Regions from separate parts of the Vibrio sp. 704 genome, predicted to be linked through region 1. Evidence: riboswitches for the same ligand, from Rfam matches in the RefSeq annotation. Region 1 holds a riboswitch; the other holds the start of a gene.
The links. A riboswitch is a leader RNA that binds a small molecule or an ion and turns the genes downstream of it on or off. The one in region 1 is predicted to bind lysine.
Positions count from the first base shown of each region.

Region 2: another riboswitch for lysine. It lies ahead of lysC (lysine-sensitive aspartokinase 3); the one in region 1 lies ahead of tet(35) (tetracycline efflux Na+/H+ antiporter family transporter Tet(35)).

Region 1 covers NZ_JAWOUH010000003.1:193,312-198,403, reverse strand. Annotated here, with positions in the region: gene hisG (ATP phosphoribosyltransferase) at 1-235, opposite strand, end outside; His leader region at 289-426, opposite strand; gene tet(35) (tetracycline efflux Na+/H+ antiporter family transporter Tet(35)) at 607-2,208, opposite strand; lysine riboswitch at 2,318-2,500, opposite strand; gene R7R24_RS06920 (H-NS family nucleoid-associated regulatory protein) at 3,083-3,490, shown strand; gene R7R24_RS06915 (inosine/guanosine kinase) at 3,617-4,921, opposite strand; gene R7R24_RS06910 (hypothetical protein) at 5,039-5,092, opposite strand, start outside.
Region 2 covers NZ_JAWOUH010000016.1:89,931-95,022, reverse strand. Annotated here, with positions in the region: gene metH (methionine synthase) at 1-1,448, shown strand, start outside; gene lysC (lysine-sensitive aspartokinase 3) at 1,535-2,887, opposite strand; lysine riboswitch at 2,989-3,167, opposite strand; gene R7R24_RS18500 (pyridoxal-phosphate-dependent aminotransferase family protein) at 3,388-4,509, shown strand; gene R7R24_RS18495 (PglL family O-oligosaccharyltransferase) at 4,569-5,092, opposite strand, start outside.

The DNA.
Region 1 (5,092 bases):
CTTCTTCTAGCTCATTTTCGCCAATAAAGCCAAGGTCAACCACGCCATCCATAATTAAACCTGGGATGTCGTCGTCACGAACCAAGAGTAAATCAATTGGCATATTTTCAGAATGGACAACTAAACGCTCGCCCATTACGTTGAACTTTACGCCGCACTGTTTTAGTAGAGCTTGACTCTCTTTGCTAAGACGACCTTTTTTCTGAATTGCGATTCTTAAACGTTGTGTTTGCATTGCTTTGTCCCTATGCAAGATTTTGATATCTAAGTATTTTTCAAACTAATAAAACTAAAAAACCCTCGGGAGATTGAAGTCTCCCGAGGGTTTAAAATCTGCTTTTACTTTGATTTTACCTCCGGGAGTTTCCTGCCTCCCGGGTATGCGTACATCGCCCGAAAGACTAGATTGGGTGATGATGGTGATGAATGTTCATTACAAAATTACGCATACTTATTTCAAGGCTCTTCTCATTTGCTTTGTTACCAACCACACTAACCAAGCTGATTACTTTTTTCAACCCTTAATTTTAAAAAAATTCGAATTGTATAATACAAATAAAAAAGGAGGCCGAAGCCTCCTATAAATTTACTTTTTAAATCAGTGAATTACGCACTCTGGCAAGACGCTATTTTAGACTTTGAAAGCCATGACAAAATAGCGCAAACGATAACGAATGTTATCGACGCTGCAATGAACGAGAACGCTATTGAAGCAGTCATACCAAGGGCAATAAAGCCGACGCATGAAACAAGCGCGACTGATAATGCATAAGGTAGCTGTGTTGATACGTGATCAATGTGGTTACAACGTGCACCCGTCGATGACAAGATAGTCGTATCTGAGATTGGTGAACAATGGTCACCGAATACCGCACCAGCTAAAACCGCACTCAACATCGGTAGCATTAGCGCTACGTCTGTTGCACCAGCCATGTCTCCGGCGATTGGAAGCATGATGCCGAACGTACCCCATGAAGTACCTGTTGAGAACGCCATCAGGCCAGACAACAAGAATAAGATAACTGGGAGCCAATGAGGGTTGATATTTCCCTGCGCCATTGTCGAAAGGTAAGTACCAGTCTTCATATCACCGATAACAGAGCCAATGGTCCAGGCAAATACTAAGATTAGAATCGCACCAAACATAGACTTAGCACCAATCCAAAGTGTACGTGCGATCTCAGCCATTGGTAGACCTTGCTTCACAACAGTAAACAGTGCAACTGCTAAGCCAAGCAAGCTACCGTAGATTAGTGATGTACCTACATCTGTATTTTCAAAAGCACCAAGAAGCGCAAACTCCTTACCATCAGCAGCCAATGCTTGGCCACCCGTGTAAAGCATTGAAGCGATAGTCGCGATAATCAGCGTCACGATAGGAAGTATCAAATCTGACACTTTACCCTTTTCACTTTCACGGATATCTAGCTCTTCATTTAGGTCATGCGCTTCTTGCGAGTCATTTTCTTTGTCTTTATCAAAGCCACGACCTTGCGATGCAGAGATCTCATGCTCACGCATTTTACCAATATCAAGACCAAACCACGCAACAGCGAACACCATTAGCAGCGCAAAAACGGCGTAGAAGTTCATTGGGATAAGACGAACATATGCGCCAAGAGCCGAATACTCTGTGATCCCATGTGAGACTAAGATCCCGCCAATAATAGTAATAATGTAAGCACCCCAGCTAGAAGCAGGCATAATTACACACATTGGAGCAGCGGTTGAGTCTAGAATGTACGCAAGCTTAGCGCGAGACACATAAAAGCGATCGGTTACTGGGCGAGAGATCGCACCAACAGCAAGGCTATTAAAGTAATCATCGACAAAAATGAATACGCCTAAAAAGGCGGCAAGAAGTTTGGAGCCGCGTTTACTCTTAACTCGAGATTGTGCCCATTCAGCAAAAGCACGAGTACCGCCAGATAACGTTAATAAAGCTGTTGTCATACCTAATAAGATTAGGAAGCCAACAATGCTCATGTTCCAAGTGTTAATTCCGCCATCTTCAATAAAGACAGAAGAAACTTGAGAACTGACGTAACCTGCGGTGTCGCTGATAGACCAGCTATTAAGTAGCACCGCACCTAGCACGATACCTACACCCAAGGAAACTAATACACGTCGAGTCAAAATCGCCAAAGTCAAAGCGACAATAGGTGGCAATAATGAAACAGGAGAACTAGAAAAATCTATTAAATTCATGATCTTCAAAAACCAAAGTTTGGCTAGAGATCTACTGCAGACAAGTCACGTAGCATACGATACGTGCTCATGTTGAACTTAGCGACAGGGAAGCGAACACTCCACCCAACCCTACAGTAGCGCTCCATAGTTTAATGTGAATATATACTATGGCAGTGTTGTTCCTTTCAGATACAACCCCAGCAAGTAACTTTGATGAGTTACTTACTTCGGCAATCTTCGCCTTCCACTATTATTCATTGGCATCACCCCAATAATAGCTACTCTTCGAGACCGCGCCTCTACGGCAACAACAAACAATTAACCACTAACTGTACAAATTAACAACAAATTGTCTGCAATATTGCATCAGGTGGCAGCCATTGTACTTATGATGAGAGTCAATGCAACACATCAAACTAAATTAAACAAATAAATAATGGCTGAGATAATTTATAAACCTTGCCTACTTCCATAAGTTTTGTGCAACTGAAATCACATCAATCATGTTATTTATGAAACATTATTACTACCTTAGAAATATCATGGTTTATCTTATATCAATAAATTAAGGATATATGACACACCATTAAAGATGGATGCTTCATATTTTTAAGTAATAACTCAAATTTTTTTATAAAAAACCAAGCTGTCACTCTCTCTATACAATAATGATTGTTGATTTTAGTTCTCATCTAATAATGATTTATTTCGAGTGTAATAATATTAATTGCTTTAAAAAATAGTCAAATTTAAACAAAATCTTGATTTAGCATTTGCACATAAGGAAAAGATAAAGTTAAATATAAGGACTCTTTGTTTATTTATAGATTGGCATTATTTAATCGTAACGATAAAAAGTGCCCAACACATTAACCTTTTAATAGGAATCGTTATGTCAGAGCTGACTAAAACCCTTCTAAATATCCGTAGCCTTCGTGCATTTTCTCGTGAGCTGACTCTAGAACAATTGGAAGAAGCTCTAGATAAACTCACTACTGTCGTAGATGAGCGTCGTGAAGCAGAAGAAGCAGAACGCGCAGCACAAGCAGAGCAAGAAGCTAAGCTTGCAGAGATTGCTGAGAAAATCGCTCAAGACGGTATTGACGTAGAAGCACTTATTACTGCGCTATCTGGCGAAACTAAGACGAAAGGCAAAGCGAAGCGCGCACCTCGCCCTGCTAAATACAAATACACAGATTCAAACGGTAATGAGAAAACTTGGACTGGCCAAGGTCGTACACCTTCGGCGATTCAAGAGCAACTTGATGCAGGTAAATCTCTGGATGAGTTCCTAATCTAGATCCATGCTATTTTTAAAAGGCTCCCATAGGGAGCCTTTTTTATTTAAACCATTACAAAAAAAAAGGCACATTTCTTAATGTGCCTTTTACTTTAGTTACAGAATAGTTAATTAAACCGCTTCGTATTAACGTTCCCAGTATGCTTCTTCTAGGCTATCTTCTCGCTCAGGAAGTCCGCGCGACAATCGTGGTGAATGTTGCACGAGAACTTCGTAGCTAGCACGGTTTGCGTATTTGCAGACTTGAGAAAAAGAAGAGTAAGTTAAATACTCGTTACTGTGCTTGCTTGAATTAGGCACATTTTCTTTATGGTATTTATTTGCTGCCATATCATGAAGAACAGCAGATAACGCAGCATCACCTGCGCCATTTGTATTCTTAATTTTTTCTGGGCCACCCATATATGGCGAGATATGCGAGTACACTTTTATTGGCGTCTCGCATGAGTCTTTTTTCGCCGGACGACTGAATTCATAACGATTAAATTCAGCAATTGACCCTGGAAGTAATGGCAAAGAAGTTTCGCGCTTCGCGCTATCCTCCGTATACCCAGCCATAAATAGACCTACAGGACCCGCCGTGCACAATACTAGATCAGCCCACTCCAATGTTTTATCAGACGCAGCAAGTGGATCAGATTCCCCCGTCAGAGCTTCTGCTTCATCTTCATTCATCGCAACGACTGAAACGTTATCTCGAATGAATTCTTGCCAATATTTAGGGTCATCTTGAATAACAAACTTTGTGCCTAAAGTCAGAACAACAGGCACATCATTCTTTTTCGCGTACTCAATCGCTTTCATTGTTGCTTCCGGCATTGGGTCGCCGTCTTTGCAACGTACTAGATATGACGTCAGTACAAGTGCTGATGCATTTTTAAAGATTTTCTCTGGAATGCTATCAGGATGGAGTTGGTTCATTTGCCCTTCGCTGATAGCAAAAGTACGTTCACCGTCTTCTGTGATAAGAGCAAAACAACGGCCAATTGCACCATCTACACCTTGTAGGTAGTTCAAATCCATGCGGCTTGATGTATTACAAAGATAACGGTAACCGTAGCTGCCAATCTTAATATCCTGGCTCATCACTCCAAGTAGTGTGGAGCGGTCATCCGCTAGCACGGAGTAGTTATGTAGCGTGTTACCAATTGTACCGCCCGCATACTCATTGGTAATCAAGTTCTCTTCTTTCAGTTGCTGGTATAACTCTTCTGCTCTTTCGTCATCGATAACCAAAGAGTGACCTTTACTCAGACCGTACTTTTCAATCACATCCGTTGTAACTTTTGCTTCAATATCAACCAAGGTTTGGTCAATACCAATGATGTGAGTGCGCGTCATCTTCTTGCTTTCTTGTGCTTGGCTCACCAGCGGGTCACGAGCATGAACAGGAAAATAGTGCTTCGATTTGCGTTGTCCAGGAAATTTCATATTGTCAGTCTGAGTAAGGGGATGAAAAGGAGAGCGGATTCTATACCGCTAATAATAAAGCAGCAATAAAAGCGATTATAGCAAACGTTTGCTGACTACTTTTTTCTTTTAGGTGGCTTATTCACCTTCCATAAAGCTGAGATCTGGTAGTTGCTCAAGGTGCTCGCTATA
Region 2 (5,092 bases), on a different contig from region 1:
AAACAAACGGTAAGATTTTGCTAGCGACGGTCAAAGGTGATGTACATGATATCGGGAAAAATATCGTTGGCGTTGTATTGCAGTGCAATAACTACGAAATTATCGATCTTGGTGTCATGGTTCCTTGCGAAAAGATCTTAAAAGTAGCGCAAGAAGAGAACGTCGATATTATTGGTTTATCAGGGTTGATCACCCCTTCATTAGACGAAATGGTGCATGTTGCAAAAGAGATGGAGCGTCTCGACTTTAACTTACCTCTTCTCATCGGTGGCGCAACAACGTCAAAAGCCCATACAGCAGTTAAGATTGAGCAAAATTACAAGCATCCAGTGGTTTACGTGAACAACGCCTCACGTGCAGTGGGCGTATGTACTTCTCTTCTGTCAGATGAACGTCGCCCTGAATTTGTTGAAAAACTTGAAGCTGATTACGAACGAGTACGTGATCAACATAATCGAAAGAAACCGAGAACCAAACCAGTGACATTAGAAGCGGCTCGAGCGAATAAAGTTGCTATCGATTGGGAAGCTTACACCCCTCCAGTGCCTGTTAAGCCTGGCATTCATATCTTCGATGATTTTGATGTGGCTATATTACGTCAATACATCGATTGGACACCATTCTTTATGACTTGGTCACTTGTGGGTAAGTATCCAACAATTTTCCAACATGAAGAAGTTGGTGAAGAAGCAAAACGTTTATTCGAAGATGCCAACGAGTTACTTGATCGAGTTGAGCGAGAAGGCCTGTTAAAAGCGCGTGGAATGTGTGGCTTATTCCCTGCTGCGAGCGTGGGGGACGACATTGAAGTTTATGCTGATGAAACTCGTACCGACGTTGTGAAAGTATTACGTAACTTGCGACAACAGACCGAGAAACCAAAAGGATTCAACTATTGTTTATCCGACTACATCGCACCTAAAGAGTCGGGTAAACATGATTGGATAGGGGCATTTGCTGTCACTGGTGGTATTGGTGAACGAGAGCTTGCTGATGAATACAAAGCACAGGGAGATGATTACAACGCAATTATGATTCAAGCGGTGGCGGATCGCCTAGCCGAAGCGTTTGCTGAGTATTTGCATGAGCGTGTCCGTAAAGAAATTTGGGGTTATGCAGCTGATGAAGATTTATCTAACGATGATCTCATTCGTGAAAAATACCAAGGTATTCGCCCTGCGCCGGGTTATCCCGCGTGTCCTGAACATACTGAAAAAGGACCGCTTTGGGAGTTACTTAATGTGGAAGAGAACATTGGTATGACTCTAACCTCCAGCTATGCAATGTATCCGGGCGCGTCAGTCTCTGGTTGGTATTTCTCTCATCCTGACTCACGTTACTTTGCGATCGCACAGATCCAAGAAGATCAGCTAGAGAGTTACGCCGATCGTAAGGGGTGGGATAGGATCGAGGCTGAAAAATGGTTAGGGCCAAACATTAACGGTTAAATTGATGTTTACCTCGTCCAAATGTAACAACTAATGAAACGACAAAGGGCTGCAAATACGCAGCCCTTTGTTTTATTGAGTTGAACTTACTTCTCAAACAACTCGGTGTGGAGTTTTTGTATGGCTTGTTTCGATACTGATTCATGGAGCAAGAAGCATAAGTTGTGAGGGCTAGCGCCATAACAAATCATGCGTAGGTTAAAATCTTCTAGCGTGCCAAAAACCTGTTTCGCGTAGCCTTTACTCTCACTCATGTTGTTACCAATGAGAGCAACGAGGCATAGGTCATGTTCAACTTCTACCTTACATAGCTCTTCTAACTCTTCTCGTACAGCTTGCGGCAGCTGCGGCGCGCCGCCGGATGTATCGGTTTGATCAAGTGTTAACGATACACTGATTTCAGATGTTGTGATCAAATCGACAGAGATCTTATGCTTTGCAAGGATCTCAAAGACCTTTGCTAAGAAGCCGTATGCGTGGAACATATTGGCGCTGCGTAGCGTTACCATGGTTTGGTTACAACGCAAAGCTAGCGCACGGAATAACGGTGAGCTTTCGATTTGGTGGCGAATCCAAGTTCCCCCTTTTTCTGGCTCTTTCGATGACCCTACAAATACCGGAATGTCGTGGCGTAATGCGGGTACTAGCGTAGAAGGGTGAAGGATTTTAGCGCCAAAGTTAGCCATTTCTGAAGCTTCACTAAAGCTGATCTCGGGAATTGGTGAGGCTTTTGGTGCAATTCGCGGGTCTGTTGTGTAGATACCTGGAACATCAGTCCAGATTTCTAGCCCTGCTGCTTTAACGCTCTCAGCAATTAAGGCGGCGCTGTAATCGCTGCCCCCTCGACCTAATGTTGTTGTATTACCGGCTTCGTCAGATCCTATGAAGCCTTGAGTAACAACAACGGATTGTTGGCAAAGTGGTACGAGTTTATCTTGCGCAAGCGTCGAAATTGCTTCAATGTTTGGCTCCGCGCGACCAAAGTTGTCATCAGTACGCAGCACATCGCGGATATCAAAGCGCACAGCTTGAATGCCTCGCTCACACATTAACTGAGTTAGAATATGCGTCGACATGAGTTCGCCACATGCGACTAAATGATCGGTTAACTTCGCACTAGCTTGGATAGATGCAGCCTCGGCCAGGCTGGTTACGGTATCTAATATGCCATACACCTCGGCAGCAGTTTTCGTGCTGTCTTCGAGCTGAGTTAAAATGGCGTCATGAATGTTGGCCAAATTTTGTAGCAGCTCAGTACGGTGCGTTTGATCCTGAACACCGTTGGCGAGTTCTACCAATAGGTTGGTGACGCCAGAGCAAGCGCTGCTCACGACCAGGCGAGTAGTTGGATTGTTTTCGATAATGGTGGCGCAACGACTCATTGCCTCAAAGTTGGCAACACTGGTTCCACCGAATTTAGCTACGTTAAATGCGCTCACTGCGTTCTCCCACGACTTCCTAAAAAATTGTACATCCAATGTTTAGTGAGAAAAGGAACAGAGCAAAAAGAGAGGTATTTAGAATGCTATTTGAAAAATTTACCCTCAGAAGCCCTTCATCAGACTGCGCTGATGACAGTTGATGGGATTCAGCCCAATTCAACCGACAAGTCAAATCCTGCAACTTTGACTTACCTCGGCACTACTCCCCCTCAATGATTGGTGTTGGAATTGCGGTTCCACAAATCATCTACCTGGGTAGCGCTCCTCTTCTACATAAAGCTCAAACATTGAACGGTTTTGAGACCTTAATGTCAATCAATATTTCAACCTTTATGGTGTTTTTTATTAACGATTTTGTGACACTGGTTTGACCTCCATACTTACGGCTAATTGCTGATAGAGGAAAAATCTATTAGGGTGAAGAACCCTACACCTGAGCCATGTTATTGAATAGAACTTTTAGAATGCTCAGGATAAAAGATAATCAAGGAGCTGACATGTCGATCCAAAGCTTTATTCCACCTCACCGTATTTTAATGGGACCTGGTCCTTCTGATATTTATCCTCAAGTGTTACAAGCACTAAGCCGTCCTACTGTAGGTCACCTTGATCCTCTGTTTATCGGTATGATGGATGAGCTCAAGCAGCTATTGAAGTATGCCTTTCAAACTGACAATGAGTTCACGATTGCGGTTTCAGCGCCAGGTAGTGCAGGGATGGAAACCTGCTTTGTAAACTTGATCGAGAAAGGCGATAAAGTGATCGTCTGCCGTAATGGTGTATTTGGTGAACGCATGCGCGAAAATGTCGTCCGTGCTGGTGGTGAAGTTGTTATCGTCGATGATGAATGGGGGACGCCTGTTTCCATTGATAAAGTCGAGCAAGCACTCGAACAGCACCCAGATACAAAAATTCTTGCTTTTGTGCATGCGGAAACCTCAACTGGTGCAGTCAGTGATGCTCAAGCATTGGGTAAGCTGGCGAAACAGCATAATGCATTATCTATTGTTGATGCGGTGACGTCACTTGGTGGTGTGCCGTTAAAAGTGGATGAATGGCAACTGGATGCGGTTTACTCTGGTAGTCAAAAATGTTTGTCATGTGTACCTGGGCTCTCACCAGTGACGTTTTCTCCTGCCGCGATTGAAAAGATTCAAGCAAGAACAACACCAGTACAGAGTTGGTTCCTCGATCAGAGTTTAGTTTTGGGGTATTGGAGTGGAGAAGGCAAGCGTAGTTACCATCATACGGCGCCAGTTAATAGCTTGTATGCGCTTCATGAAGCTTTATTGATACTGAAAAATGAAGGATTAGAAAACGCTTGGGCTCGTCACCAACTGATGCATGAAAAACTCAAAAATGGCTTACAAAAGTTAGGCTTTGAATTTGTTGTGGACGAATCCCATCGGTTGCCACAATTAAATGCGATTTATGTGCCTGAAGGAATTGATGAAGCAAAAGTTCGTGCTCACTTGCTAGAAACCTATAACCTAGAAATTGGTGCAGGCCTTGGGGCATTAGCTGGTAAAGCGTGGCGTATTGGCTTAATGGGTTACGGCGCTCGATCTGAAAACGTTGCGCTGTGCTTAAAAGCGTTAGAAGAGTCACTCACTGAATAAAATCATACAGTAATGAGATAAAGAAAAGCGAAGGTCATCCCTTCGCTTTTTTGTATTTATTACTCAGCTCCTGAAGTGGGGGCTGGTGAGGCAGAGATTGCTTGAGAGGGTGGTCGGTAATTGACGTCACTGAAATCAATCTTCGGGAACAAAAACTGCGCTTCAGCTCTAATTTGCTCCGCTTTACTTGAGTCATCTAAGCTTTGGTAGGCCAAAATCAAATTATTATAAAATGCAGGGCGAGGCTTATCTTTGATGATTTTTAGCGACCAATCGATATAAGGCTGAATCAAGGTTGCGTCTTGTTGGTACAGCCCAAGGTTTAAAAACGTGCTGTAGACATCCCAATCAAACCTGTCTTTCCAAACTACAGGGTTACTGACTTGATTCAGAATATCAGGGTTAGTTGGTCTAGTGGTCTCAAACTTCGTCAATACATAGTTCGTATGTAATGCGCTTACCATGTAAAACGTAAACGCAACGGGAAGTACCAAACTAAAAACACGCAGCAAGCTTTTGGTCACATTACTAAAGCCGACTTGTCGATAACGAGAGACGCGCTGATCGACCCAGTACAGCAGGA